DNA from 2 places in the Lysinibacillus sp. FSL P2-0066 genome. Region 2 is predicted to be linked to the other one. Evidence: a T-box and tRNA genes for the amino acid it is inferred to sense, from the RefSeq annotation. Region 2 holds a T-box; the other holds one or more tRNA genes.
The links. The T-box of region 2 lies ahead of leuS (leucine--tRNA ligase). A T-box ahead of a tRNA ligase gene usually reads a tRNA of that ligase, here a tRNA-Leu.
Positions count from the first base shown of each region.

Region 1: it encodes a tRNA-Leu, which carries the amino acid that the T-box ahead of leuS (leucine--tRNA ligase) is inferred to sense. The anticodon was not compared.

Region 1 is NZ_CP150202.1:4,057,268-4,072,249, reverse strand. It holds gene sigB (RNA polymerase sigma factor SigB) at 1-112, shown strand, start outside; gene MKZ14_RS20250 (Tex family protein) at 248-2,419, shown strand; gene MKZ14_RS20245 (SprT family protein) at 2,487-2,948, shown strand; tRNA gene MKZ14_RS20240 (tRNA-Asn) at 3,039-3,115, shown strand; tRNA gene MKZ14_RS20235 (tRNA-Glu) at 3,117-3,188, shown strand; tRNA gene MKZ14_RS20230 (tRNA-Asp) at 3,216-3,291, shown strand; tRNA gene MKZ14_RS20225 (tRNA-Gln) at 3,297-3,371, shown strand; tRNA gene MKZ14_RS20220 (tRNA-Lys) at 3,387-3,459, shown strand; tRNA gene MKZ14_RS20215 (tRNA-Leu) at 3,526-3,611, shown strand; tRNA gene MKZ14_RS20210 (tRNA-Arg) at 3,630-3,706, shown strand; tRNA gene MKZ14_RS20205 (tRNA-Gly) at 3,721-3,794, shown strand; rRNA gene MKZ14_RS20200 (16S ribosomal RNA) at 3,992-5,543, shown strand; rRNA gene MKZ14_RS20195 (23S ribosomal RNA) at 5,725-8,652, shown strand; rRNA gene rrf (5S ribosomal RNA) at 8,767-8,882, shown strand; gene MKZ14_RS20185 (Xaa-Pro peptidase family protein) at 8,969-10,033, opposite strand; tRNA gene MKZ14_RS20180 (tRNA-Asp) at 10,247-10,322, shown strand; gene MKZ14_RS20175 (hypothetical protein) at 10,789-11,127, shown strand; gene tsaE (tRNA (adenosine(37)-N6)-threonylcarbamoyltransferase complex ATPase subunit type 1 TsaE) at 11,309-11,758, shown strand; gene tsaB (tRNA (adenosine(37)-N6)-threonylcarbamoyltransferase complex dimerization subunit type 1 TsaB) at 11,755-12,462, shown strand; gene rimI (ribosomal protein S18-alanine N-acetyltransferase) at 12,455-12,910, shown strand; gene tsaD (tRNA (adenosine(37)-N6)-threonylcarbamoyltransferase complex transferase subunit TsaD) at 12,907-13,923, shown strand; gene MKZ14_RS20150 (ABC-F family ATP-binding cassette domain-containing protein) at 14,355-14,982, opposite strand, start outside.
Region 2 is NZ_CP150202.1:3,323,063-3,338,044, forward strand. It holds gene MKZ14_RS16520 (ABC transporter ATP-binding protein) at 1-964, shown strand, start outside; gene MKZ14_RS16525 (dipeptide ABC transporter ATP-binding protein) at 961-1,953, shown strand; gene MKZ14_RS16530 (histidine kinase) at 1,991-2,731, shown strand; gene MKZ14_RS16535 (response regulator) at 2,770-3,468, shown strand; gene MKZ14_RS16540 (permease) at 3,491-4,729, shown strand; gene MKZ14_RS16545 (DUF4181 domain-containing protein) at 4,767-5,702, opposite strand; gene MKZ14_RS16550 (sigma-70 family RNA polymerase sigma factor) at 5,689-6,210, opposite strand; gene MKZ14_RS16555 (nucleoside transporter C-terminal domain-containing protein) at 6,586-7,767, shown strand; gene leuS (leucine--tRNA ligase) at 7,893-10,310, opposite strand; T-box leader at 10,397-10,607, opposite strand; gene sulP (sulfate permease) at 10,673-12,415, opposite strand; gene MKZ14_RS16570 (metalloregulator ArsR/SmtB family transcription factor) at 12,472-12,819, opposite strand; gene MKZ14_RS16575 (MFS transporter) at 12,967-14,145, opposite strand; gene MKZ14_RS16580 (TIGR01212 family radical SAM protein) at 14,371-14,982, shown strand, end outside.

The sequences.
Region 1 (14,982 bases), 730 kb from region 2:
AGAAGCTGGAGAACGATTAGGGATTTCTCAAATGCATGTATCTAGGATACAAAGGAAAGCAATAAAGAAATTACAAGAGGCTATTCTAGCAAGTGGCGGTGTTTCGCTCTAATCTTTCGGAGGTATTTAGTGAAGAATACCTTTAAAATGAATGAAAATAGTCTACTCATATTCGTCTGAGTAGACTATTTTTTTGCATTTTTAGTAAAGTGTAATGGTAAAATGAAAAGAAAAAGGTAGTGATGATGTGGAGCAAAGGCAAATGTTACAGCTCATTGCAAAAGATGTAGCAGTCAAACCAGGGCAAGTAGAAGCTGTTATCAAATTATTAGAAGAGGGAAATACGGTACCATTTATTGCGCGCTATCGAAAAGAGGTTACAGGATCACTTGATGAGGTGCAAATTAAGGCTGTAGAAGATCGTTATCACTACATACAGCAACTTGAACAACGAAAAGAAGAAGTTATACGATTAATCCAAGAGCAAGAAAAGCTTACACCAGAATTAGAACAGGCTATTCTTTCTGCAACAATCTTACAACGTGTTGAGGATTTATATAGACCTTATAAGCAAAAACGACGTACAAAGGCGACGATTGCAAAAGAGAAAGGTTTAGAGCCTCTTGCAGATCTCCTATTAGCATTTAGTAATGATGCATTAGAGCAATTAGCTATTGATTTTGTGGATAATGAACAAGTTGCTAATCCTGAAGAAGCCCTGATGGGAGCTCGAGATATATTAGCAGAACGTTTTGCGGACGATGCCTCTATCCGTGAAAAAATTCGTGCTTATTCATGGAAGGATGGCATCCTTGTTACGTCTGTGAAAAATTCTGAAATCGATGAAAAAAATGTTTTTGAAATGTATTACGAATATGAGGAGCCTGTTAATCGCATTGTGCCGCACCGTATTTTAGCGATAAATCGAGGGGAAAAAGAAGAGATATTAAAGGTTTCTATTCATGTACCGGTGGACCGAGTATTAATGATTATGTGGAAAGAATGGATTCCAGCAACTGGTTCCTCTCCTGCTATTGCAGAAGTGAAACTAGCAATCGAGGATTCGTACAAGCGCTTAATTCAGCCTTCAATTGAAAGGGAATTACGAAACGAGCTTACAGAAAAAGCTGAGGCACAGGCTATTCATATTTTCTCTGAAAATTTACGTAACTTATTACTACAGCCACCTATGAAAGGGAAGTATGTTTTAGGGGTTGACCCAGCTTACCGTACAGGTTGTAAGCTAGCGGTTGTAGATGAAAATGGGAAAATGCTTGAGGTTACAGCTATTTATCCACATCCACCTAAACCAGATGTGGCAAAATCGAAAGCTACTGTGAAAGGAATTTTGGCAAAGTATCCAATAAGTATAATTGCCATTGGGAATGGTACAGCATCTCGAGAAACAGAACAATTTATCGCAGATGTATTAAACGAGCTTACTACTGACATAGCTTATGTGATTGTCAATGAAGCGGGAGCATCTGTTTATTCAGCGTCTGATATTGCACGTGCAGAATTTCCTGATTTACAGGTTGAACAACGTAGTGCTGTCTCCATTGCACGCCGCTTACAGGATCCTTTATCAGAGTTAGTGAAAATTGAACCAAAAGCGGTGGGAGTAGGTCAATATCAGCATGATGTTTCTCAAAAAAAATTAAATGAATCGCTAACTTTTATAGTAGAAACAGCTGTTAACCAAGTTGGTGTTGATGTAAATACGGCTTCATCATCACTCTTACAATACGTTTCTGGTTTATCAAAAACTGTTGCAGAGAATATCGTGAAGACGCGAGAGGAAAATGGTCAATTTACTACACGTGCGCAATTAAAGAAGATCCCAAGGTTAGGTGCCAAAACGTATGAACAGGCTATTGGTTTCCTACGTGTCCCAGAAGCAAAAAATCCGTTTGATGCTACAGGTATTCATCCTGAGAGCTATGATCTTGCTGAGCAAATATTAGCAGAGGCTCAAATAGATAAAAAAGAGTTAGGGACACAGAAGGCAGAGGAAGCTATTGCAGCACTAAATATCAAAAAGTTAAGTGATGTGCTCGGAGTAGGAGTTGTGACAATTCAAGACATCGTGGATACTTTAATGAAACCTAGTCGCGACCCACGTGATGCATTCCCACAACCATTGCTTAAGACTGATGTATTGAAAATGGAAGATTTAAAAGTAGGTATGGAATTGCAGGGTACGGTAAGAAATGTAGTAGATTTCGGCGCATTTGTTGACATTGGCGTGAAGCAAGATGGACTTGTGCATATTTCTAAACTCCAAAACAAACGTATTAAGCATCCATTGGAAGTTGTAGCGCTTGGGGATATTGTAACTGTCTGGGTTGAACAAATAGATGTAACGAAAGGTCGTATCTCTTTAACGATGCTTCCACCTAAAAATCAAGCATTAGTTTGAGTACTAAATTTTCACCACACTGTCTATACTACGCAGTGTGGTATTCTTGTTGTTAGAGGTGATTACTATGGACAATCAAGAATTACAAGAGCTTGTTCGTCGCTTATCTTTGAAAAGCTTTCAGAGACCTTTTCTTCATCAAGCCTATTTTAATGCAAGATTACGTTCAACGGGAGGACGATATCTTTTACAATCTCATAATATTGAGATTAATCCTAAAGCCTATGAGTTATACGGTTTGGAAGAAGTTCAAGGTATTATTTTACACGAATTATGCCATTATCATCTACATATTGAAGGGAAAGGGTATCAGCATCGAGATAAAGATTTTAGAGAATTATTAAGGAAAGTAGATGCCCCGCGATTTTGCTCAGTTCTACATTCCCCTAAAGCTACAATTAAAAAACACCGACGACGCTATACATATACTTGTGTTAATTGCCACCAGTTATATGTACGGAAAATAAAAATGAATGTTGAAAAGTATTGTTGTAGTAAGTGTTTGGGGAAATTAAAATTAGTGGAATAAAAAAACTTTTAAAAATAGTTGACGTTTTGTTGTGTTGTCCCTATAATAGTAAAAGTCGACAAGATAACGACAACAACTAACATACATTATTCCGAAGTAGCTCAGTTGGTAGTAGCACCTGACTGTTAATCAGGTTGTCGCAGGTTCGAGTCCTGCCTTCGGAGCCATGGCCCCTTGGTCAAGTGGTTAAGACACCGCCCTTTCACGGCGGTAACACGGGTTCGAATCCCGTAGGGGTCATTTTTCATAATTTAATGTAAATATTTTGGTCCCGTGGTGTAGCGGTTAACATGCCTGCCTGTCACGCAGGAGATCGCCGGTTCGATCCCGGTCGGGACCGCCACTTATTGGGGTATAGCCAAGCGGTAAGGCAACGGATTTTGATTCCGTCATGCCTAGGTTCGAATCCTAGTACCCCAGCCATTCATTTCTTAATTCGAGCCATTAGCTCAGTTGGTAGAGCATCTGACTTTTAATCAGAGGGTCGAAGGTTCGAGTCCTTCATGGCTCATCTCTTTAAGAAAAAGAGTTGACTTTTTGAATTATCGTAGTATAATGAGAAAGTTACTAATCGAATGCGGTCGTGGCGGAACGGCAGACGCGCTAGGTTGAGGGCCTAGTGGGGGCAACCCCGTGGAGGTTCAAGTCCTCTCGGCCGCACCAAGTCAATCAATTTTATATGCGCCCGTAGCTCAATTGGATAGAGCGTCTGACTACGGATCAGAAGGTTGTGGGTTCGACTCCTGCCGGGCGCGCCAATTTTAAAATATATGCGGGTGTAGTTTAATGGTAAAACCTCAGCCTTCCAAGCTGATGTCGTGAGTTCGATTCTCATCACCCGCTCCAAAAAAGTGTTGACAACCGATTGGTTGCATGATATACTTGAATAGTTGTCTGAATTGATAACATATGAACCTTGAAAACTGAACAAGCAAAACGTAATCAATAAAGTTTTTAGTAGCTAATCTTGAGTTAGTAAACGAAACAAAATTTTGGACATCAAACATGATGCCAGCAAAACAATTTGAGCTAATCAAATTTCTTTTATGGAGAGTTTGATCCTGGCTCAGGACGAACGCTGGCGGCGTGCCTAATACATGCAAGTCGAGCGAACAGAAAAGGAGCTTGCTCCTTTGACGTTAGCGGCGGACGGGTGAGTAACACGTGGGCAACCTACCCTATAGTTTGGGATAACTCCGGGAAACCGGGGCTAATACCGAATAATCTCTTTTGCTTCATGGCAAGAGACTGAAAGACGGTTTCGGCTGTCGCTATAGGATGGGCCCGCGGCGCATTAGCTAGTTGGTGAGGTAACGGCTCACCAAGGCGACGATGCGTAGCCGACCTGAGAGGGTGATCGGCCACACTGGGACTGAGACACGGCCCAGACTCCTACGGGAGGCAGCAGTAGGGAATCTTCCACAATGGGCGAAAGCCTGATGGAGCAACGCCGCGTGAGTGAAGAAGGTTTTCGGATCGTAAAACTCTGTTGTAAGGGAAGAACAAGTACAGTAGTAACTGGCTGTACCTTGACGGTACCTTATTAGAAAGCCACGGCTAACTACGTGCCAGCAGCCGCGGTAATACGTAGGTGGCAAGCGTTGTCCGGAATTATTGGGCGTAAAGCGCGCGCAGGCGGTCCTTTAAGTCTGATGTGAAAGCCCACGGCTCAACCGTGGAGGGTCATTGGAAACTGGGGGACTTGAGTGCAGAAGAGGAAAGTGGAATTCCAAGTGTAGCGGTGAAATGCGTAGAGATTTGGAGGAACACCAGTGGCGAAGGCGACTTTCTGGTCTGTAACTGACGCTGAGGCGCGAAAGCGTGGGGAGCAAACAGGATTAGATACCCTGGTAGTCCACGCCGTAAACGATGAGTGCTAAGTGTTAGGGGGTTTCCGCCCCTTAGTGCTGCAGCTAACGCATTAAGCACTCCGCCTGGGGAGTACGGTCGCAAGACTGAAACTCAAAGGAATTGACGGGGGCCCGCACAAGCGGTGGAGCATGTGGTTTAATTCGAAGCAACGCGAAGAACCTTACCAGGTCTTGACATCCCGTTGACCACTGTAGAGATATAGTTTCCCCTTCGGGGGCAACGGTGACAGGTGGTGCATGGTTGTCGTCAGCTCGTGTCGTGAGATGTTGGGTTAAGTCCCGCAACGAGCGCAACCCTTGATCTTAGTTGCCATCATTTAGTTGGGCACTCTAAGGTGACTGCCGGTGACAAACCGGAGGAAGGTGGGGATGACGTCAAATCATCATGCCCCTTATGACCTGGGCTACACACGTGCTACAATGGACGATACAAACGGTTGCCAACTCGCGAGAGGGAGCTAATCCGATAAAGTCGTTCTCAGTTCGGATTGTAGGCTGCAACTCGCCTACATGAAGCCGGAATCGCTAGTAATCGCGGATCAGCATGCCGCGGTGAATACGTTCCCGGGCCTTGTACACACCGCCCGTCACACCACGAGAGTTTGTAACACCCGAAGTCGGTGAGGTAACCTTTTGGAGCCAGCCGCCGAAGGTGGGATAGATGATTGGGGTGAAGTCGTAACAAGGTAGCCGTATCGGAAGGTGCGGCTGGATCACCTCCTTTCTAAGGATTATTTCGGAATACAAACCTTGGGTTTGTAAGATTACGTTTTGCGTTCAGTTTTGAAGGTTCATTCTTCTGAATGAAACACTTCAAAACTTGTTCTTTGAAAACTGGATAAAACGACATTGAAATTGTAACAAACACATTTATTTTTTAAGTTTTTTTATAGGCTTAATAACTTGGTTAAGTTATTAAGGGCGCACGGCGAATGCCTTGGCACTAGGAGCCGAAGAAGGACGGCACTAACACCGATATGCTTCGGGGAGCTGTAAGTGAGCTTTGATCCGGAGATTTCCGAATGGGGGAACCCACTACGTTTAATCGCGTAGTATCTTGACGTGAATACATAGCGTCTTGAAGGCAGACCCAGGGAACTGAAACATCTAAGTACCTGGAGGAAGAGAAAGAAAAATCGATTCCCTGAGTAGCGGCGAGCGAAACGGGAAGAGCCCAAACCAAGAGGCTTGCCTCTTGGGGTTGTAGGACACTCTATACGGAGTTACAAAAGAGCGAGTTAGATGAAGCGACTTGGAAAGGTCCGCCAGAGCAGGTAAAAGCCCTGTAGTCGAAAGTTCGTTCTCTCCTGAGTGGATCCTGAGTACGGCGGAACACGTGAAATTCCGTCGGAATCCGGGAGGACCATCTCCCAAGGCTAAATACTACCTAGTGACCGATAGTGAACCAGTACCGTGAGGGAAAGGTGAAAAGCACCCCGGAAGGGGAGTGAAAGAGATCCTGAAACCGTGTGCCTACAAGTAGTTAGAGCCCGTTAATGGGTGATAGCGTGCCTTTTGTAGAATGAACCGGCGAGTTACGATTACGTGCAAGGTTAAGCTTTAGAAGGCGGAGCCGCAGCGAAAGCGAGTCTGAATAGGGCGAAGTAGTACGTGGTCGTAGACCCGAAACCAGGTGATCTACCCATGTCCAGGGTGAAGGTGAGGTAACACTTACTGGAGGCCCGAACCCACGCACGTTGAAAAGTGCGGGGATGAGGTGTGGGTAGCGGAGAAATTCCAATCGAACTTGGAGATAGCTGGTTCTCTCCGAAATAGCTTTAGGGCTAGCCTCGTGATGAGAATACTGGAGGTAGAGCACTGTTTGGACTAGGGGGCCATCCCGGTTTACCGAATTCAGACAAACTCCGAATGCCAGATATTTATACACGGGAGTCAGACTGCGAGTGATAAGATCCGTAGTCAAAAGGGAAACAGCCCAGACCACCAGCTAAGGTCCCAAAGTAATCGTTAAGTGGAAAAGGATGTGGCGTTGCACAGACAACCAGGATGTTGGCTTAGAAGCAGCCATCATTTAAAGAGTGCGTAATAGCTCACTGGTCGAGTGACGCTGCGCCGAAAATGTATCGGGGCTAAACGATTCACCGAAGCTGTGGATTGACATCTACGATGTCAGTGGTAGGAGAGCGTTCTAAGTGCGTTGAAGTCAGACCGGAAGGACTGGTGGAGCGCTTAGAAGTGAGAATGCCGGTATGAGTAGCGAAAGACGGGTGAGAATCCCGTCCACCGTATGACTAAGGTTTCCTGAGGAAGGCTCGTCCGCTCAGGGTTAGTCGGGACCTAAGCCGAGGCCGATAGGCGTAGGCGATGGACAACAGGTTGATATTCCTGTACCACCTCCTCACCGTTTGAGAAATGGGGGGACGCAGTAGGATAGGGTAAGCGCGCCGTTGGTTGTGCGCGTCCAAGCAGTAAGGCGTGTGTGTAGGCAAATCCGCACACTGTAACGTTGAGCTGTGATGGCGAGTCCGTATGGACGAAGTTCCTGATTTCACACTGCCAAGAAAAGCCTCTATCGAGGTGAGAGGTGCCCGTACCGCAAACCGACACAGGTAGTCGAGGAGAGAATCCTAAGGTGTGCGAGAGAACTCTCGTTAAGGAACTCGGCAAAATGACCCCGTAACTTCGGGAGAAGGGGTGCTCTTGAGCGTGCAAGCGCATGAGAGCCGCAGTGAATAGGCCCAGGCGACTGTTTAGCAAAAACACAGGTCTCTGCAAAACCGTAAGGTGACGTATAGGGGCTGACGCCTGCCCGGTGCTGGAAGGTTAAGAGGAGTGGTTAGCGCAAGCGAAGCTGCGAATTGAAGCCCCAGTAAACGGCGGCCGTAACTATAACGGTCCTAAGGTAGCGAAATTCCTTGTCGGGTAAGTTCCGACCCGCACGAAAGGCGTAACGATCTGGGCACTGTCTCAACGAGAGACTCGGTGAAATTATAGTACCTGTGAAGATGCAGGTTACCCGCGACAGGACGGAAAGACCCCGTGGAGCTTTACTGTAGCCTGATATTGAATTTTGGTACAACTTGTACAGGATAGGTAGGAGCCAGAGATCTCGGAGCGCCAGCTTCGAAGGAGGCGTCGGTGGGATACTACCCTGGTTGTATTGAAATTCTAACCCATGCCCCTTAGCGGGGCAGGAGACAGTGTCAGGCGGACAGTTTGACTGGGGCGGTCGCCTCCTAAAAGGTAACGGAGGCGCCCAAAGGTTCCCTCAGAATGGTTGGAAATCATTCGTAGAGTGTAAAGGCACAAGGGAGCTTGACTGCGAGACCTACAAGTCGAGCAGGGTCGAAAGACGGGCTTAGTGATCCGGTGGTTCCGCATGGAAGGGCCATCGCTCAACGGATAAAAGCTACCCCGGGGATAACAGGCTTATCTCCCCCAAGAGTCCACATCGACGGGGAGGTTTGGCACCTCGATGTCGGCTCATCGCATCCTGGGGCTGTAGTCGGTCCCAAGGGTTGGGCTGTTCGCCCATTAAAGCGGTACGCGAGCTGGGTTCAGAACGTCGTGAGACAGTTCGGTCCCTATCCGTCGTGGGCGTAGGAAATTTGAGAGGAGCTGTCCTTAGTACGAGAGGACCGGGATGGACACACCGCTGGTGTACCAGTTGTCTTGCCAAAGGCATCGCTGGGTAGCTATGTGTGGACGGGATAAGTGCTGAAAGCATCTAAGCATGAAGCCCCCCTCAAGATGAGATTTCCCATTACGCAAGTAAGTAAGATCCCTCAAAGACGATGAGGTAGATAGGTTCGAGGTGGAAGTGTGGTGACACATGGAGCTGACGAATACTAATCGATCGAGGACTTAACCAATATGTTTGAAGCATTCAATGTACCGTTTATCCAGTTTTGAAAGAACAAGAAAGTTTTAAAAAAAGCTTGTATTTATACTTAAATATGGTATAATAAATCTTGTCTTTTAAAAAGTCTAGTGATGATGGCAAAGAGGTCACACCCGTTCCCATACCGAACACGGAAGTTAAGCTCTTTAGCGCCGATGGTAGTTGGGGGCTTCCCCCTGTGAGAGTAGGACGTCGCTAGGCAAATAAAACAGTCAGCTGTGTGCTGACTGTTTTTTTATATTAATGAAAAGAGTAATTACAGTCATTGTAATTACTCTTTAAAATGTCTATAAAATAATAAGTTCTCTAGGAGAGTGGGTAATGACTTCAACGCCTTCTTTTGTAACGATAATATCATCCTCGATACGAACACCACCTACATTCGGTATATAAATACCCGGTTCTACTGTCAGTACCATATTCTCTTCTAAAATGTCTTTACATATGGTAGACATAAATATATTTTCATGGATATCTAAGCCTATGCCATGTCCTGTACCATGTCCGTAATTTTGTCCATATCCCTTTGCAGTAATGTAGTCTCGTGTATAACGATCTGCCTCTTGTCCAGTAATACCAGGTTTGATATTGGAAAGGGCATGTTGTAAGGCATAATGGACTATTTGATATACTTCTTTTAATTGCTCTAATGGTTCTCCAACAGCAATCGTTCTTGTCATATCAGAACGATAGCCTTGATAGTAAGCACCAAAATCCATTGTCAGCATATCACCTTGCTCCACTATTTTAGAGGATGCTACGCCATGTGGGAGTGCTGAGCGATGGCCAGAAGCAATAATCATATCGAAGGCTGCACCCGTTGCACCATTTTTGCGCATATGAGACTCTAATTCATAGGCTATCTCAAGTTCTGAAATACCAGGTTTGATGAATGTCAGAATATGATTAAATGCCTCATCAGAAATCCATGCTGCTTTTTTAATTATTTCAATTTCCTCTGGCGTTTTAATCATCCGTAAATCTTCTACAATAGTAGGCATTGGTTTTAATATGGCTGTCAATTTGCTTTTCATGAATTGATAGCTGTAATAAGTAACATGAAGTTGCTCAAAACCAACTGTTTGAATTGATTCCTGTTCAAAAATTTCCTGAATGGTTTCATATAAACGGTTGCGATCAATCTCGAGTACTTCAAAGGTGTCACATTGATTTGTTGCTTGCTGTGTATAGCGGAAGTCTACTAATAAAAGTGCGCGCGTCTTCGTTACGATAACTGTACCTGCACTACCTGTAAAACCGGTTAGATAGCGACGATTTTGAGCATTTGTAATAATAATTGCATCGGTTTCGTGTAGCTGTAAGGCTGCTTGTAATTGCTCTAATTTTGACATGTTACATTTCCCCCTTTAAAGTTAAATATACTGCAAAATATGCATTATGTTTAGAGCTTATATAAAATTAAGAAGTTGATTGTATAGGAAATTCATTACAAGATAAGTTCTATTTCTAGTTAAGAGAGTGTTAGAAAATATATTAAAGGAAAATATAAAAATAGATATTGCATATCTATGTTTTCTATGATATATTTATAAATGTCTTAAAGAGGTCCCGTGGTGTAGCGGTTAACATGCCTGCCTGTCACGCAGGAGATCGCCGGTTCGATCCCGGTCGGGACCGCCATTTAAATTGATATTACAGTCCTTATGATTTTACATCATAAGGACTTTTTATATTTTATCGGAGTATGGAACCAATTCATCATTCAGGAGCTTATTAGGAAACCTAAGTAGAAATTTTATGACAAATGAATAACTCCTAAAGGATCAACCTCGCCTATTAGAAACAAAGGGGCTAAAAGTATAACAATCTGTGAAGTATTTGAGACCAACCTCCCTTTATTATTTCATAAACAACATCTATTTCCCTAAAAGCATCTCAATCGTGTCTAAAAAATGGCTTAATCTTCGTGAAATAATTGATATTATTTACATAAATATAATTATTTGTATTTATTTAACATTATCTAAAAATAGTAAAAATTACCGATAAATGATAGCGTTTCTATAAGGTAAAATTAGATGTGTTTCTAATATAAAGATTAAGGGTAAAAAGTAGAAGTAATCGGATTGGCTACGGAGGTGTTTATATGAGCAAAGATTATTCTTTTAAAAGTATTTATTTACCTTTGCTTATTGGTTCCATGATAATGATGGTAGGCTGTGGAGATCCTATTATAGAGATTGAAGAATCAAATGCGTATCACTGGCAAAAAAATATGAACGAAGTAGAATTTGAGAAATTAAAAAATGATATGTCATATATTGAGGTAGTAAAAGCAGCAGGCGGCGCAGGTAAAAAGATCAAAAATAATGAATATCGTTGGAATGATGAAATCTTGATGACACAGGCCTATATAGTGAAATTTAAGGATGATAAACTAGTTGGCAAAGAAATCATAGCAGTGAAAGGTCATTCAAAAAGATAAATCGTTGTCACGTCTTCGTAAATGAAGACGTGTTTTTTCATTTAAATAAGCAACCTATGTATTGAATTAGGCTTTTTAACGACGACATTCTAAGTAGGATATAAATGATATTGGATGCTTTGAACATTTTCGCTAGTTTAGGTAAACTAGAGGTAATGTAGTGATGAGAGGAAAAATGAGAATGTATGAAATAATCATGAATTCAGTTGATGATACAGAACGTTTTGCTATGGCACTTGCCAATTTACTAGAAGCTCAAGATACGATTACATTAGAAGGAGATTTGGGCGCAGGCAAGACAACGTTTACGAAGGCCTTAGCAAAGGGGCTTGGTGTGAAGAGAACAGTCAACAGTCCAACATTTACGATTGTTAAACAGTATGAAGGACGTTTACCCTTCAATCATTTAGATGTATATCGTCTGGCTGAAAGTGACGAGGACCTTGGTTGGGATGAATTATTTTATGGAGATGCAGTATCAGTGGTAGAGTGGGCGCATTTAATTGAACAGGATTTGCCACAGAATCGATTAGCGATAGAGATTTACCGAATCGGAGATAATGAACGACGTTTTGTGTTAATACCTACTGGGGAACGCTATAAGGCGCTATGTGAGGAGCTAATGAAATGATTTGGTTAGGAATAGAAACAGCGAATACACCACTTTCCGTTGCTATTGTGAGGGATGGAAAAGTGGTAGCCGAGATGGTGCAAAATATAAAATTAACGCATTCTGCTGGCGCGATGCCCGCTATCGAAGAAATATTAGCAAGAGCAGGCTTAAAGGCAGGCGACTTGGATGTGATTGCGGTGTCTGAAGGTCCAGGTTCGTATACAGGTGTCCGCATAGGTGTGACATTAGCGAAAACCCTAGCTTGGACATTACAGATACCTTTAGTTGGCGTCTCTAGCTTAAAAGCATTAGCTGCAAATGCTACCCTTTATAATGGATTCATTTGTCCAATTTTTGATGCAAGAAGAGACAATGTTTATACAGCTGTTTATCAAGGAATGACACTAGAGGCTCTTGTGGAAGATCATCATGCACATATCGCTGATTTATTAGAACGTTTAAGGGCATTAGATGCACCTGTTTTATTTGTAGGAACAGATGTGGGCATTTTTTGGGATAACATCGTAGAAGAGCTTGGTGATAACGCTTTGCGTGCACCTTTTAGTCTTGACTTGCCACGTGCAACGGAAGTTATTCGTGTAGGAACTAAAGTGGAGTTACCGAGTGTTGAAGCTACTCATCACTTTGTCCCACAATATAAACGAATTGCAGAGGCTGAAGCAAATTGGCTGAAAGAACAAAAGGAGAAAGAACATGAGTAGTGATGTAACTTATCGTAAAATGGTTTCTGATGATGTACCAGCAGTTTATGAAATTGAAGTAGCTTCATTTCCTGTACCTTGGACGTTGGATTCCTTTTACTATGAAGTGCATGAAAATCAGTATGCTCATTATGTGCTGGCTGTGGATGCAAATGGAAGTATTATTGGTTTTTGTGGGATGTGGATGGTTATAGATGCAGCCCAAATTACGAATGTAGCTGTGATTGAGGGTGCTCGTGGTCGAGGTATAGGCGAGGGATTAATGCGTGAGGCGATGCAAATAGCTCGTTTACATGGAATGGAGGTTATGACATTGGAGGTACGTGTAACGAACACCGTTGCACAAAATCTTTATCGCAAGCTTCAATTCCAAGATGGTGGTATACGGAAAGGCTATTATACTGATAACGGGGAGGATGCCCTTGTCATGTGGGTGAATTTACAATGAATAATGGAATGATATTAGCAATAGAATCAAGCTGTGATGAAACAGCTGCAGCGATTATTCGAAATGGTCATGAAATCGTGTCGAATGTTGTTGCTTCTCAAATAGAGAGTCATAAGCGTTTTGGTGGAGTTGTCCCAGAAATTGCATCACGCCATCATGTTGAACAAATTACGATGGTAATTGAAGAAGCTTTAGCTCAAGCAAATCTAAAGCCGTCAGATTTGGATGCGGTTGCTGTTACAGAGGGTCCAGGTCTTGTAGGGGCATTGTTGATTGGCATTAATGCGGCGAAGGCTTTTGCCTTTGCGAACAGCTTACCCATTGTGGGTGTACATCATATTGCAGGTCATATTTATGCCAATGCGCTTGTACAGCCAATGGAGTTCCCTTTATTAGCACTAGTAGTTTCAGGCGGTCATACAGAGCTTGTCTATATGAAGGAGCATGGTTCTTTTGAGGTCATTGGTGAAACACGAGATGATGCTGCTGGTGAAGCATATGATAAAGTGGCACGTGTTTTAAATTTACCTTATCCTGGTGGGCCACATATTGATCGTCTTGCTCATGAGGAAGGAGAGGCTGTGCCTTTTCCAAGAGTATGGTTGGAAGAGGATTCGTATGATTTTAGCTTTAGCGGTTTAAAATCAGCTGTCATCAATTATAAACATAATATGGATCAACGAGGTGAAGCCATTTCACCAGCAGCTGTTGCCAAGGGATTTCAGGAAAGTGTTGTTGAAGTACTGACAGCTAAAACATTGCGTGCTGCTCGTGAGTATCAGGTGAAACAGGTTATTGCAGCTGGAGGTGTAGCCGCAAATAAAGGTTTGCGAACTTCTTTGGAGGCTGTATTTGAAGAGGAAGGTATCCCGTTTTTTGTACCACCGCTTAAATTGTGTACTGATAATGCTGCAATGATTGGCGCAGCTGCTATGCCGATGTATGAGGCTGGTATTCGAGGAAACTTAATGATGAATGGACGTCCAGGAATGGAGTTAAAATCCTGGATATAGTATGGAAAAGAGGTATCTATATTTTTAGATATCTCTTTTTAATTGTCGAATAATTGTTGATAAAAAGGAACGGTGCTAAGGGAATAATAAGTAGAAACAACAAAATTGACAAATTTTTCAGAAAATTATCCACAGGTAAAAGAGCGAAATAAATAGCGAACACGCGTACTTATACACAAATTGTTGATAACTTGTGTATAACTTGTGATTATTCAATATATAGTAGCTTGTTTTATACGATACAATGTGGATAAAATAATTTTTTATTGTGGACAGTGTGGAAAACTCTGTTGATATGTTGGTATTACTAGATTTATAGTGTGTATAAAACTGTGGGCATTTTTTGTCGAAAAATAGCACTTGACCAATATATATGAAAAATGAAGACAAGTAAAGAAAAAGCCATGTGAAAGGTCACATGGCTTACATCTTTACATATTAATATTTTCGAGTTCTTCATTTAACTCAAGCCATTCTAATTCTAATAGCTCATGCTGTTCTTTAGCAGTTGCTAATTCGTCTTGAAGCATTGAAATTTTTTCATGGTCAGTGAAAATGGCAGAGTCACATAGAGCCTCTTCTAGGCTTGCAACAATAGTAGATGTTTCTTGCATCTTGCTTTCTAAATCTTCGATCGTACGTCTAATTTGACGTTCACGTTTTTTTGCCTCTTTATCTATTTTTGATGTAGACGTTTTATCAGGCAGATCTTGCTGTACTTGGGGTTGAGAGGCAGCATTCATTTGTGCTAGTTCCAATAGTTCCTGCTTTTTCTCAACGTAATAATCGTAATCACCTAAATATTCAAATGAACCCGTTCCAGATAACTCCACCACTTTTGTTGCGATACGATTAATGAAGTAGCGGTCGTGTGAGACAAATAGAAGAGTACCTGGATAATCAATCAAGGCATTTTCTAATACCTCTTTGCTATCTAAGTCTAAATGATTGGTAGGCTCATCTAGAATTAAGAAATTAGCCTTTTGCATCATTAGCTTTGCGAGTGCAAGGCGTGCTTTTTCACCGCCCGATAAAGAGGATACAGCTTTATCCACATCT
Region 2 (14,982 bases):
TTCGAGTGAAGGGGTTGCCAAAGCTGTAGATGGGGTGTCCTTTACTCTTCAAAAAGGAGAAACACTGGGCATTGTTGGTGAATCTGGTTGTGGGAAATCCATGACTTCGCTGTCATTACTTCGTTTAGTACCGTCGCCTCCTGGTAAAATCATCAATGGCGAAATTTTATTAAATAATACTGATATCTTGAAGCTCTCAGATGAAGAGTTACGTAAAATTCGGGGCAATAAAATATCGATGATTTTCCAAGAGCCTATGACAAGCTTAAATCCTGTATTATCCGTTGGAGAGCAAATTGCTGAATCCATTCGATTGCACCAAGGCTTATCACGTAAAGAAGCATGGCAAAAGGCTGTCGATATGATTCGCCTAGTTGGGATTCCTGCACCAGAAAAAAGAGCGAAGCAGGAGCCTTATCAGTTAAGTGGTGGGATGCGACAACGCATTATGATTGCCATGGCACTAGCCTGTACACCAGATGTCTTAATTGCTGACGAACCGACAACTGCTTTAGATGTAACCATTCAAGCCCAAATTATTGATATTATTCAAAACCTGCAAAAACAATTAGGCATGAGCATTATCTTCATTACCCATGATCTAGGTGTTGTAGCAGAAATTTGCGATAAGATTGCCGTTATGTATGCAGGTCAGGTTGTAGAAGAAGGCACAACAGAAAGTCTTTTTGAAAAACCGTTACACCCTTATACAAACGGATTAATTCAATCATTACCAAAGCTATACGAAGACCAAGAAGAACTATCTACTATTCACGGAACTGTCCCAAGTCCCTATAATTACCCAATTGGCTGCCGTTATGCAGAACGTTGTCCATTTGCTACAGATTTATGTCGTGACCAACAGCCAGAACTTTTGACTGTCGAGCAAGGAAAAAAGGTAAGATGCTGGATGTACAGTAATGAATGGCAAGGAGAAACACTCATGAAGGAGCTGACAGTATGACAACAGCACAACACACCCAACCACTATTACAAGTAAATGATTTAAAGCAGCATTTTTTCTTAAAAAAAGAAAAGCTTTTCGGTCCACAGCAAGTTGTAAAAGCTGTGGATGGTGTTTCTTTCGATATCATGCCTGGTGAGACACTCAGCATTGTTGGAGAATCTGGCTGTGGTAAATCAACGACTGGTCGTTCTATTTTAAGATTAGATGAGCCTACTGCTGGAGAGGTATTGTTATTTGGTAAAAATTTAGTGAATATGAACAAAAAAGAGCTTCGTGCTGCACGCAAGGACATTCAAATTATTTTCCAAGATCCCTATGCATCCCTTAACCCACGAAGAACCATTCGTAAAATGTTAACAGAGGCCATGTCTATTCAAAAAATTGTACCACCTGAGCAGCAAGAAGCACGCATGCTCGAATTAATGTCCCTTGTTGGGTTACGTCCTGAGTACTTAGAGCGTTATCCACATGAATTTTCTGGTGGTCAGCGTCAGCGGATTGGCATTGCAAGAGCCCTTGCTGTTAATCCTAAAATTATTATTTGTGATGAGTCTGTTTCTGCCCTAGATGTTTCCATTCAAGCTCAAATACTCAATTTACTGAAGCAACTACAACGAGATTTAGATTTAACCTTTTTATTTATCTCACACGATTTAAGTGTTGTTCGACATATTTCAGACCGTATTATGGTGATGTATCTTGGAAAGGTTGTAGAAATTGCTGATAAGCATTCCCTTTTCACACAGCCACATCATCCTTATACAAAAGCACTATTTTCTTCTATACCAGTCATTGATAAGCAGCATCGTAAGGAGCGCATTATTTTAAAAGGTGACCTACCATCACCTCTTAATCCTCCTACTGGCTGTAGCTTTCACACACGTTGCCCATTCGCAACAGATAAATGTAAAGCAGAAGTGCCAGCTTTACGAGCGATCACTGCAACACATAAGGTAGCTTGCCATTTCGCAGAAAATTTAGTTTAATGTATCTTACACTTATAAAATAATCGGAGAGGTCATTATGTTACAACCAGAAACCTTCAACATATATATTCTCCTATGTGTAATTGCTCCAATTATTGGAGCTTTTCTGCTTACTTTTATCTTTATTTTCGAAAAGCAAATCGATAGCCTTGAGGAGGAAAAAAGAAATTTAGAGCTTGAGCAGGATTTACAAAGAGCGAATATTCTCCAGTTGAATCAGCAAATACAGCCACATTTCTTTTTTAATGCATTAAATTCATTATTAAGCCTAGCTCGCATCAATCGAAAGGAAGATTTGGTTGCGGGCATTGAGGCTTTGGCAACATTTTTTAAATTTAAATACAATAATCACGAGGTGTTAATTGCGTTAAAGAACGAGGTCCAATTTGTCGATAGTTATTTAAATATTCAACAATTGCGATTTGGCCATCGTTTGACTGTAAATAAATATATTGATGATGAAGCTCTATCTGTCCAAATACCTCCATTTATTCTGCAGACCATTATTGAAAATGCATATAAACATAGCTTTGAAAAACATATAGGACCTGCAGAGCTTTCCATTATAATCAAAAAAATGGATACTAGCTTATTAATTGAAATTAAAAATACACAGCCATTAGAAAAAATTGAACAGGTAGTAGACGAATTGCAGCAAGGTTATGGTCTCGAAAATATTAGAAAACGACTTGAGCTCATTTATGGGCTTGAAAATATTTTATTCTCGATTCAAAACAATGAACAGCATTACACTGTTACAATCCATGTTCCCGCATAGGCTTTCTATCAACTGGAAGGAGAAAGGAGAATCTCACCATGAATATTTTAATCGCAGATGATGAGCCATTAGAGCTTGAGCAAATGATTTATTTATTAAAGCCACATTTTCCAAATTGGACCTTCCATACTGCCCAAGATGCCTCACAGGCTCTGCAATTAGCTAAAAAGCATCGTATGACTATCGCCTTTTTGGATATTCAAATGCCTGGGAAAGATGGTATCTCGTTGAGCAAGGAATTAAAAGCGCTTTATGAGGTAGACATCATCATGGTAACAGCTTATCAAACCTTTGAATATGCCCAACAGGCATTGCGTATCGGGGTAAAGGATTATCTTACAAAACCGGTCATTGCAAGTGAATTAGATGCTATCGTGGAGAAATATAAGGTGTGGAGTTCTAACCATGATGCGATTCAAAGCGCACTTTCCTATATTCATGAAAACTATTATGAAAAACTAAGTCTCAATATTATTGCTGAAAAAATTCATTTGAATCCGAGCTATTTAAGTCGTAAATTTTTGGAGGAGCAGTCTATTGGCATTAATGAGTATATTAATAATTATCGCTTAGAAATGGCCGTAAAGAAAATCAATGAAAATCTAGACACAAGTATGTCTGCGATTGCTGAGAGCTGTGGTTTTAATAGTCAGCACTATTTTAGTGTTGCGTTTAAGAAAAAATACAATCAATCACCACGTCAATATAAATCCTCTAAAATGAGTAAAGGCCTTTAATCGTATGTTAAGGAAATATTCATTGCTCGTTCCATTTGCAAGTTTAAGCACAGCAGCAGGAGTCATTATTCTTTTAGCGAGATGGATTAATGGTAATTTATTATTGTCCTCTCCCTCAGCCCTTATTTCTTTTGGTTTTATGGCGGGCATTTGTTATACATTAGCAACAGCTCTTTCGTTTATTATACTTGGCTCATTGCTGAATAAGAGCGATTACACACAAAATCAGCATACACAAAGTTTTTTGCTCTTTACCATACAGCGTAAATTGTCTGGTATGAATTTAAAGGTTATACGGCTATTTTACCTGCTGACAGGTATTGAAATTTGGCTTATTCAATTAATAAGCATTAGTGTATTATCTGAAATTATGTTAAATATTCCAGTACCTATTACACTTTTTTTCTTTTTAATCGGCATCTTATTTCTTGATCGCATCATGTCAGTGAAAAGTATACTCTGGTTGGAAATTTTATTTATTATTGCTCTTTTTTCATTACTTATTTTTATCCCTATTTATTACTTTGTTCAAAATGGGGCAAACACTGTATATGAGGGGATTCGCTTATATCACCCTTATTTATTTTATTTTAAAAATAGCGAAATTCTGCTATTCTATGTCATTATTCAACTAGCCGTTTTAGGACAAGTATTTTTTGATAAATCGACATGGTATTTAATTGCCTTTATAAAACCTAAAAAAGTACGCCGCAGTCTGTTTTCCTCAGGTTTAATTTTAGCGTTATTAACGCTATCATTTACAGCGATTTTAATGATTGCCCTATACAGCGGATCATTTGGCCAGTTCCAAGTATTGATTTTTACGTTTTTATATGAAGTGCAGCCAGGCTTTCTTACATTTGCTTTTCTCGTCATTGTCCTATTAGCCATTGTCACAACCTTGCTTGTAGACATGCGGGCAACGAAACGTTTTTTTGTGACGAAAAGACCCTATTATTTCTATTTGATTGGTCTGATGATAATTTTATTTACCTGTTTCTTATCTATCGATTTAACGATTTTAGGTGTTATTTATTCTTTTGCCTTCCTGCACATTACCATGTTACCGTTTATGTTAATCCTTTTATTTACGAATCGCCATATTCATAAACATAGCTGGCTTGTCATTTTTCTATCCATCATCATTGGAATTGGTATTGGTTTAAGCTTTAATACGCTATATGGTTTAGCTACCAGCTTTATCATCTCAAGTATTTATCAATTAATGCTTCAGACTGAAACGATAGAAAAAAATACCTGAACTCGAGATTATTTCGGGTTCAGGTTTATACGTTTATTTAACTGATATAAAAGAAGAATAGGATGAGTGATAGCAATCCAACAATGGCCGAACTAATGGAAAGATAATGTCTTTTTTCCTCTCGACCATAGTAATAGTCAATAAATATAGAGCTGAAAAGGATGACCGCTAAATATCCTCCAATGATAACAGTAAATAAAATCCACCCTTTAATTACGATCACCAGAAGCATAATGATATTCAACATTTTAATAGCCCAAACAGCACGTCGATGTCCACTATTAACATATTCCTTTGGTATATTAAATTTTTTCCTCATTAGTTTATCGACAAGCATTTGGATAGCTATGATAAAAACTAGCATAACGAGTAAACCTGACATTCCAAATTTAGCATCATCATTGAGAGCAAGATCTATATAAGCCTTTGCCAGATCTTTATTTTCTACTTTGTAAGATGATTTGTTGTTATAATCAACAATTATGATATACTCTTCGCCGATGAACATTTTTAGCTTAATTATCTGCCCCTTTTCAAACTCTACCCAGACATCACGTTGTAATCTAAATCGAATATCCTCATTCATATGCGTCATAGTAGCTTGCTGTAATAATTGTTGTAAAAGCTCTTTTTCTGAACTTTGCTCCATTAATTGCTGACCAATAACCCACCCAGGTCTCCCAGCCTTAAAAATCTCCTCATCCGAATTATAAATCATTGTATATTTTTTTATTGATTGCTGCTGTGCTAATTGAACAATTGAAGCATGTTGCGTTTGCTCTATCTGCCCTAATGGACCGATTTCTATTATTAATAGAAACATGATGATCGTGCCTACGATGATCAATGGATAAGACCAGCGTTTTGCTTTTTTTTCATGTTGCACTTGCCGTAAAATATCCTCCTGTAAGGATTCCGTAAATCGTGGTGCTTCGCCAAGTTCTTGATCCAATTTTTCTTTAAAAGCTGTCATCCATTAACACCTCCCACTCACTAGTCGCTAATTTCTCCTGTAACATTTTCCTTGCCCGATGCAATCTGGTTTTAACTGTATTTTCTGCACATGTAAGAATATCTGCAATTTCTCTAACCTTTAATTCTTGATAATAATAAAGAATGACGACTTCTCTATAAGTAATAGGTAACTCAAATAACGCATTCGTTAATGTTTTCCGCTCATCCTGTGCTATTAACATCGTTTCCGGTGTCCGTTTACTTGCCCCAATATGTAATTTTTCCAATAGCAGATGGCGTTTATTTTTCCAACTTCGAAGATAATCATGGCTTTTATGTACCGTGATTTTAACTAAATAGGTCTTTAGAGATGCTCTATGTTCAAAGCGATCCTGCTGCCGATAATAAGAAAAAAAGACATCTTGTACAATTTCTTCAGCAATTGCCCAGTCCTTTACATAAAGATAAGCCACTCGTAAGCAATATTCTCCGTGTTCTTCCATAATGGCTACTAAATGCTCACTCACCCAAACACCTCCTCTAAACATTCACCCTATAGTCGTCATTCGATCTTAGTTGGTTTCAAAAAAAATCAAAAAGTTTCATGAACACGATCGTCATAAATTGAGAAAAACTTCACACAATAAAAGAGTATTTTATAATGAATTATTCTGGCAACCTTAATTATGAATAGTCACTCCTAAAGAAATAATGTACATTTTTAGACTGAATTTATTTGTATGCTGTGTTGCATACTTTTTTTCTATTATCTATTGAATACCTAGCGAAAAAACTGTTATAGTGAGATTGTTTGTCTGACGTCTGACTAATTAAGATCTTTAGCTGTTCTTCTGAAATTGGAACATCAGGACAAAATATCACAGATACTTATGGAGGAACTTATGAGATACTTAATATCCTTTTGTGGATTGTTACTTGTTTTTGCCTTAGCTTTATTAATGAGTAAAAACAAAAAAGAAATAAAATATAAATATATAGTGATTATGTTGATCATCCAATTTTTATTGGCAGCTTTACTACTCAATACAACGGTTGGCTATGTGCTAATTAAAGGAATCACCAAAGTATTTGATCACTTATTGTCCTATGCAAATGCGGGTATATCATTTGTTTTTGGAGGCTTAGCAAATGAAGGAGAATCACCCTTCTTTTTAGCTGTTTTATTACCGATCGTCTTTATATCTGTTCTGATTGGGATCTTGCAGCATTTTAAAATACTTCCTTTTTTAATGAAATGGGTAGGTTTATTTTTAAGTAAAGTAAGTGGCATGGGGAAATTGGAATCCTATAATGCTGTTGCTTCTGCTATGGTTGGCCAATCTGAAGTATTCATCACTGTTAAAAAGCAATTAGATAAGATTGCACCACAACGTATGTATACGTTATGCGCTTCTGCTATGTCGACTGTTTCGATGTCAGTAGTTGGTGCTTATATGACGATGATTGAGCCAAAGTATGTCGTAACGGCCATTGTATTAAACCTGTTTGGCGGATTTATTATTGTTTCTATCATTAATCCATATACTGTGGATGAAAAAGAAGATATCTTAACGATTGAAGATGAACAGAAGCAAGCGTTCTTTCAAATGATTGGCGAATATATTATGGATGGCTTTAAAGTAGCCATCATTGTTGGAGCAATGCTTATTGGTTTCGTTGCATTAATGGATTTAATCAATTCATTATTCGATATGATTATTGGTATATCCTTCCAAGAAATATTAGGCTATATCTTTGCGCCAATCGCTTTCCTAATGGGTATTCCATGGGCAGATGCTGTGGCTGCTGGCGGTATTATGGCAACTAAATTAGTAACGAATGAATTCGTTGCCATGATTAACCTTGGCGACGTCTCAGCGTCCATGAGTGAACGTACACTAGGCATTATTTCTGTATTCCTTGTATCCTTTGCCAACTTTTCATCCATCGGTATTATTTCGGGAGCTGTAAAAGGTTTGAATGAAAGACAAGGTAATGTCGTTGCCCGCTTTGGCTTAAAGTTGTTGTACGGTGCTACACTCGTAAGTATCCTAACAGCTATTATTGTGGGATTGATTATTTAAATTGTATTGAACTGCACTCAGTTAGATGGGTGCAGTCCTTATTTTATCGCTTATATAACGCCAAATTAAAAAATGTACATTACTAAAATTGAATTTAGTAATGTACATTTTTACTTTATAGCTCTTTATTTGACGACAATATTGACAAGTTTGCCTGGAATAACGATGATTTTCACTAAGCTCTTTCCTGCCATATATTCTTGAATCTTTTCATCAGCAAGTGCTACTTTTTCGATGTCCTCTTTTGACGCATCTTTTGCTACAACAATCTTCGCACGTACTTTACCAGCAACCTGTACAGCAATTTCTACTTCATCATCCACAAGCTTTGCTTCATCATAGGTTGGCCATTGCTCGTAAGAAAGTGTTGAATTGTGACCTAATAGTTGCCATAGTTCTTCTGCAATATGCGGAGCGATTGGTGCTAGCATTTTCACAAAGCCTTCAGCATAAGCCGTTGGAATCACATCAGCTTTATAGCAATCATTAATAAAGACCATCATTTGTGAAATAGCTGTGTTAAAGCGGATGCCTTCATAATCCTCTGTCACTTTTTTCACTGTTTGGTGGTATGATTTTTCAAGTGATTGATCGTTAGACACTTGGATTTTTGCTGAAATTGTGCCATCTTCTTCATTGACAAATAGACGCCAGATACGGTCTAAGAAGCGGCGTGCTCCATCTAAACCATTTGTAGACCATGCAACAGAAGCCTCTAGTGGGCCCATGAACATTTCATATAAGCGTAATGTATCGGCACCATGTGACGTAATGATTTCATCTGGGTTGACGACATTGCCCTTAGATTTAGACATTTTCTCGTTACCTTCACCTAGAATCATTCCCTGGTTAAATAATTTTTGGAATGGCTCTTTTGTATGCACAACGCCTAAATCATATAGAACTTTATGCCAGAAGCGAGCGTATAGTAAATGCAATACTGCATGCTCCGCACCACCAATATATATATCAACTGGTAACCAGCGTTTTAGTAACTCTGGGTCTGCAATTGCCTCTGTATTTGTCGGGTCGATATAGCGTAGGAAGTACCAGCTCGAACCTGCCCACTGCGGCATTGTATTTGTTTCACGACGTCCTTTTTTACCTGTCTCTGGATCGACAACATTTACCCATTCTTCAATATTTGCTAATGGTGATTCACCTGTACCTGATGGTCGGATATTATCTGTTTTTGGTAGCATTAATGGTAATTCTGATTCTGGAACTGGCGTAATCGTGCCATCTTCCCAATGAATCATTGGAATTGGTTCACCCCAATAACGTTGACGGGAGAATAACCAGTCACGTAGACGATAAGAAATTTTCTTCTCCCCTACACCTTTTTCCTCTAACCATTCAATGGCTTTCGCAATGCCATCTGCTTTATTTAAGCCATTAAGGAATTCAGAGTTAATATGTTGACCATCACCTGTAAATGCTTCTTTGCTGATATCTCCACCTTCAAGTACAGGAACGATGTCTAAGCCAAATTCAGTTGCGAATTCATAGTCGCGTTCATCATGTGCTGGCACCGCCATAATAGCACCTGTACCATAAGACACTAACACATAATCAGCAATCCAAATCGGCACTTTTTTACCGTTAATCGGATTTATTGCATAAGCACCTGTAAATACGCCTGTTTTTTCTTTCGCTAAATCTGTACGCTCTAGATCAGATTTCATTTTAACTTTCTCTAAATAAGCCTCAACAGCTTGGCGTTGGTCAGCTGTTGTAATTTGTTCCACTAATTTATGCTCTGGTGCAAGCACACAGTATGTAGCACCAAACAATGTATCAGGGCGTGTTGTGAAAACTGTGAAGTTTTGATCTGAACCGTCAATGGCAAATGTCACTTCAGCCCCTTCTGAACGGCCAATCCAATTGCGTTGCATATCTTTAATAGACTCAGGCCAATCAACTTCTTCTAAGTCATCGATTAAACGATCAGCATAGGCTGTAATTTTAAGCATCCATTGCTTCATTGGTCTGCGTTCTACAGGATGACCACCACGCTCTGATTTCCCATCAATTACTTCTTCGTTAGCTAATACCGTGCCAAGTGCTGGACACCAGTTAACAGCTACTTCATCCACATAAGCTAAGCCTTTTTTATAAAGCTGGATAAAAATCCATTGTGTCCATTTATAATACTCTGGATCCGTTGTGTTAATTTCACGATCCCAATCATAGCTAAAGCCTAGCTCTTGAATTTGACGTTTAAATGTCGCAATATTTTTAGCTGTAAATTCAGCCGGATCATTCCCTGTATCGAGTGCATATTGCTCAGCTGGTAAACCAAAAGCATCCCAGCCCATTGGATGAAGTACATTATAGCCTTGCATACGTTTAAAGCGTGATAGAATATCAGTTGCCGTATACCCCTCTGGATGGCCAACATGAAGTCCTGCGCCAGATGGATATGGGAACATATCTAATGCATAAAATTTAGGCTTTGCTGTTTCATTTTCAGTTTTAAATGTTTTGTTATCAGCCCAATATCGCTGCCACTTTTTTTCAATTTGTTCATGATTAAAACTCATTTCTTTTCCTCCTTCGATTGATCGTGCTGCTCTCCATCATAATTGACAAAATATTTAAAAAATAAAAAAACTCGCCCCTTTCTTATAGAAGGGACGAGAGAATTTGTACTCCCGCGGTACCACCCAAATTAGTGATTACACTCGGCTCAAGCTTCCTTAACGCGGAAGAAACGACACACGCTGTTTCACGCGGGCAGACTCAGAAGGCGAGTTCAATTTGCATTCTTACTAGCTCCCACCAACCGCTAGCTCTCTAAAAAGAACCACAAATCTACTATTCCTCATCACAGTCTTTACATGATATTGCATTTATTCTAATGGAAAGTATTGAAAAGCACAAGCCTTTGTTTACAGCTTACCCATTACTGAACAATTAAATCCTTTTCTTCCTTAGACTTTGATAAATCCTGACATTCATGAAAAGCAAAGTGCTGACAACCAATACATTGATTGGCGTTCAAATAATGGAAAGCTTTTGTAATTGCTTCTCCTGTATGCTGAAAAAAATGTTGCGCGCCTATTTTATCGTAAAGACCATTGTGTTGAAGAGCATCCTTTAAATCACCTTGCACACCCGTTACCAAGATAGTACCGCCCTGTGCTTTATAATTTTCTATGATATTGTTAAAATATGCTTCTCCAGTAGAATCCATAAAGGGCACTTTCCCCATCCGTAATATCAAAACTCTTGGTTGCTGATGCAAAGTACTTTCAATCGTTTGTTCAAACATTTGTGCAGCACCAAAAAACAACGGCCCTTCAATTGTGTACATACTAATTTGCGGGCAATCATGCTGCTGATGCACTACATGTGGCTGTACCTTCTCACTTTTATTTGAATGATCCGGAAGTACTTTTGTAACAACAAGCTTTTCACTCATACGTTTCGCAAATAATAGCACAGCCAGCACAAGCCCTACCTCAACTGCTAATGTAAGACTAGTGAATACCGTTAATAAAAAGGTAATCAATAATACCAGTGAGTCGCCTGATTTTAATTTTACGATATGTGAAAAATGATGTCGTTCACTCATATTCCAAGCTACGACCATCAGTACCGGAGCCATGCTTGCTAACGGAATATGAGATGCATATGGAGCTAATAACAATAATGTGATTAGAACAAACACACCATGAATGATACCCGACATAGGGGATACTGCGCCTGTTTTGATATTGGTCGCTGTGCGTGCAATGGCGCCTGTTGCTGGAATACCACCGAATAAAGGCGTCACAATATTAGCAATCCCCTGCCCAATTAGCTCACGATTACTGTTATGCTTACTATTTGTCATCCCATCCGCCACCACTGCCGATAATAGAGACTCAATACCACCTAGCATTGCAATAACAAACGCTGGACCAATAAGTTGTTGTAATCGTTCGAGCGTGATATTCGGTAAGGCGAAATGAGGTAATGTATTAGGAATTTGACCATAAGCCGTTGCAATGGTAGCAACTTGTCCTGAAAAGAGGAAAGTTGCCATAAGTGTAGAGACAACAATACCCGCTAATGCTCCAGGAACCTTTGGAAAAAACTTTGGTGTTATCACTATTGTCACCAAGCATACGACAGCAGTAAGAATACTATACGTATTTGTCGTACCTAGCTGCTTAATGATTTCCTGTATGTTGGCGATAAAATATTCATGCCTTTTAACATTTGTCAGCCCTAGAAAGTTAGCGATTTGACCTGTAAAAATAATCACTGCTATCCCTGCTGTAAAGCCAACTGTTACAGGTCGTGGAATAAACTTAATTAAAGTCCCTAGCTTAAAAAAGCCCATGATACAAAGCAATACCCCTGCCATTAAACCCGCAAGTAATAAATCTTCATAGCCATAGGTAAGAACAATCCCCAATAGAATTGGCACAAACGCCCCCGTAGGCCCACCTATTTGATATTTAGAACCTCCAAAAAGAGAAATAAGAATACCTGCAATGCAAGCCGTATAAATCCCATATTCAGGTTTCACACCTGATGCGATGGCAAAGGACATGGCAAGTGGAATAGCAACGATTCCGACAATAATCCCTGACAATAAATCCTTTTTTACATGATGAACTGAATACCCTTCAAAGCGTCCTGTAAACAGTGACTTCATAGATAAATCTTCCCTTCGAAATAATACGCAAAGCCCAATTTTTCATCATCATTGATTTACTTATTCTCTTCGTCACCTTCATTATTTGTCATTTCCTCTAATCTCGAAATGGTATGAACCAAATGGTTATTAAAAATATCCTTTGCCACCCCAAGTAATGCACCAATCATTGGGTCACTTAAAGAATAATAAACTTTTTTTCCTTCCTTCACCCCATAAACAATATTTTTGGCACGCAATACACTTAATTGCTGAGAAACAGCGGAACCCTCTTTCTCTAAGCAATCTTGAATCTCATTGACACTTTTCTGACCATCTACAAGGAGTTCAAGTATTCTGATGCGTAACGGATGTGCTAATGCTTTGAAAAAATCCGCTTTAAACTGTTGTAAGCCCTCTTCCATAAAAAAACCCCTCCATATAACTACATATTCAAATATTTGAATATGTATGATTGTAATCCTGTCACAGCAATTTTTCAATATCTACTATAAAAAAAGAACAAAATCAAGTGACTTGACACTCGATTTTGCTCTTTGATTGCAACATTATTAATCTGCTACTATTTTGTTCTTCTTTAAAGGATAATCGTATGTTAAACATGGAATAATCGCCAATAGTACGATGACCACCAATGTTAAAACGAGAGGAATCATGCCAAATTGATCTACCATAATACCACCAAATAGTGGACCAATCATCCGTCCTCCAGTAGCAGCACTATTGATAATCCCCTGATAGAATCCTTGTCGACCTTTTGGTGCCAATTGATTAGCAATCGTTGGTAATGCTGGCGTATAAAACATTTCGCCAAATGTTAAGACAAGCATCGCTGCTCCAAACATTTTAAAATCGTTTGCAAAGGCAATAATGCCAAAGGAAAGAGCAATCAGCGTTACACCAAATACTAATTGACGTTTTAAATTGTGTTCCCATCGCTTTACGAGCGGTGCAATGAGTGGTTGCCCAATGACAATTAGAAGACCATTTATTGTCCAAAGTAGGCTATATTGCTTTAATCCTAACCCTAAATCTTGTGTATAGGATGAAATGGTTGCACTCCATTGAGAATATGCTAGCCAGCATAAAACGGAGGATGCACTAATTATTAACAAAGCATAAAAAGGTGCCTTGTTTACGATTCGTTTACTTTCGCTCAAGACATTTTTAGGTGCAATACTGCCCACTTCCAAACGCTTAAATGTAAATAAGGCAATGAAAAAGAATAAAATATACATACCTAAATTCACTTTAAACACATAGTCAAATTGATAATCTGCCACAATACCGGCAAGGGCAGGACCTACGGCAACACCGACATTTTGTGCTAAATAGATAGTATTAAAAGCCTTACGTCCACCTTCTGGCCAGGCAGCCCCAGCTAAGGCAAACATACCTGGGAAAACAATGCCTCCACTAAAGCCTAGTATCGTTAAAAACCACACATAATGTGGCCAGCCGTGCCAAATTGTTAAGCCAATTAATGAAGCAATCGTTAACAGGATGCCAAGCATAATAGCTTTATAGCCACCAATTCTATCAAATAAGTAACCACCTAATAGATTACCTAATACTCCAGCAGCAGAATTCAGCATTAAGACAAAACCAGCCATTGCTAAAGATTTGCCTAAATAATCATGCATATAAATGGCATTCAAAGGCCATAAAAAAGAGTTGCCTGTTGTGTTCACAAGCATTCCGATAATTAAAAACCAAACACGTTTTGGCATAGGATGACCTCCATTATTTCGCTTCTCTAAATAGTTAGTGTATGCTGAAATACTTAAAAGCACAAGGAAAATAATTTTACCTTTTTTACAAGACTTCTACCCTATTTTCATTCGTTTTTATTTTTGTTTCTTACCATTTTTCTGCATCCATAACATGATAATACCCTTCCCCCATGACGGAACGAAAAGCACATGATAGAATAGAGCGTTAGAGGAGTGAAATAAATGACAGAGACAAATTTTCCTTTTCCCTCAGAGGGGAAAAGATACTATACATGGAATCGCTATTTACGTGACCAATTTGGTCATAAAGTATTTAAAGTGGCGTTAGATGCAGGCTTTGATTGCCCTAACCGTGACGGCACAGTCGCTTTTGGTGGCTGTACATTTTGTAGTGCTGCAGGTTCTGGTGATTTTGCTGGCAATAAGGTAGATCCAATTGATGTTCAATTTGCTGAAATCCGAGACAAAATGCATCAGAAATGGAAGGATGGCAAATACATGGCTTATTTCCAAGCCTACACAAATACACATGCCCCGCTGCCAGTTTTAAAAGAAAAATTTGAAGCAGCTTTGGCGCAAGAAGGTGTAGTAGGTCTTTCTATTGCTACTCGTCCTGATTGTTTACCAGATGATGTTGTCGAATATTTAGCAGAATTAAATGAGCGAACATATTTATGGATTGAGCTAGGTCTTCAAACGGTGCATGAGAAAACTGCCAATCTTATTAATCGCGCCCATGATTATGCAACGTATGTGGAAGGCGTTGAAAAATTGCGTAAGCATGGCATTCGAGTTTGCTCACATATCATTAACGGATTGCCTCTCGAAGACTAT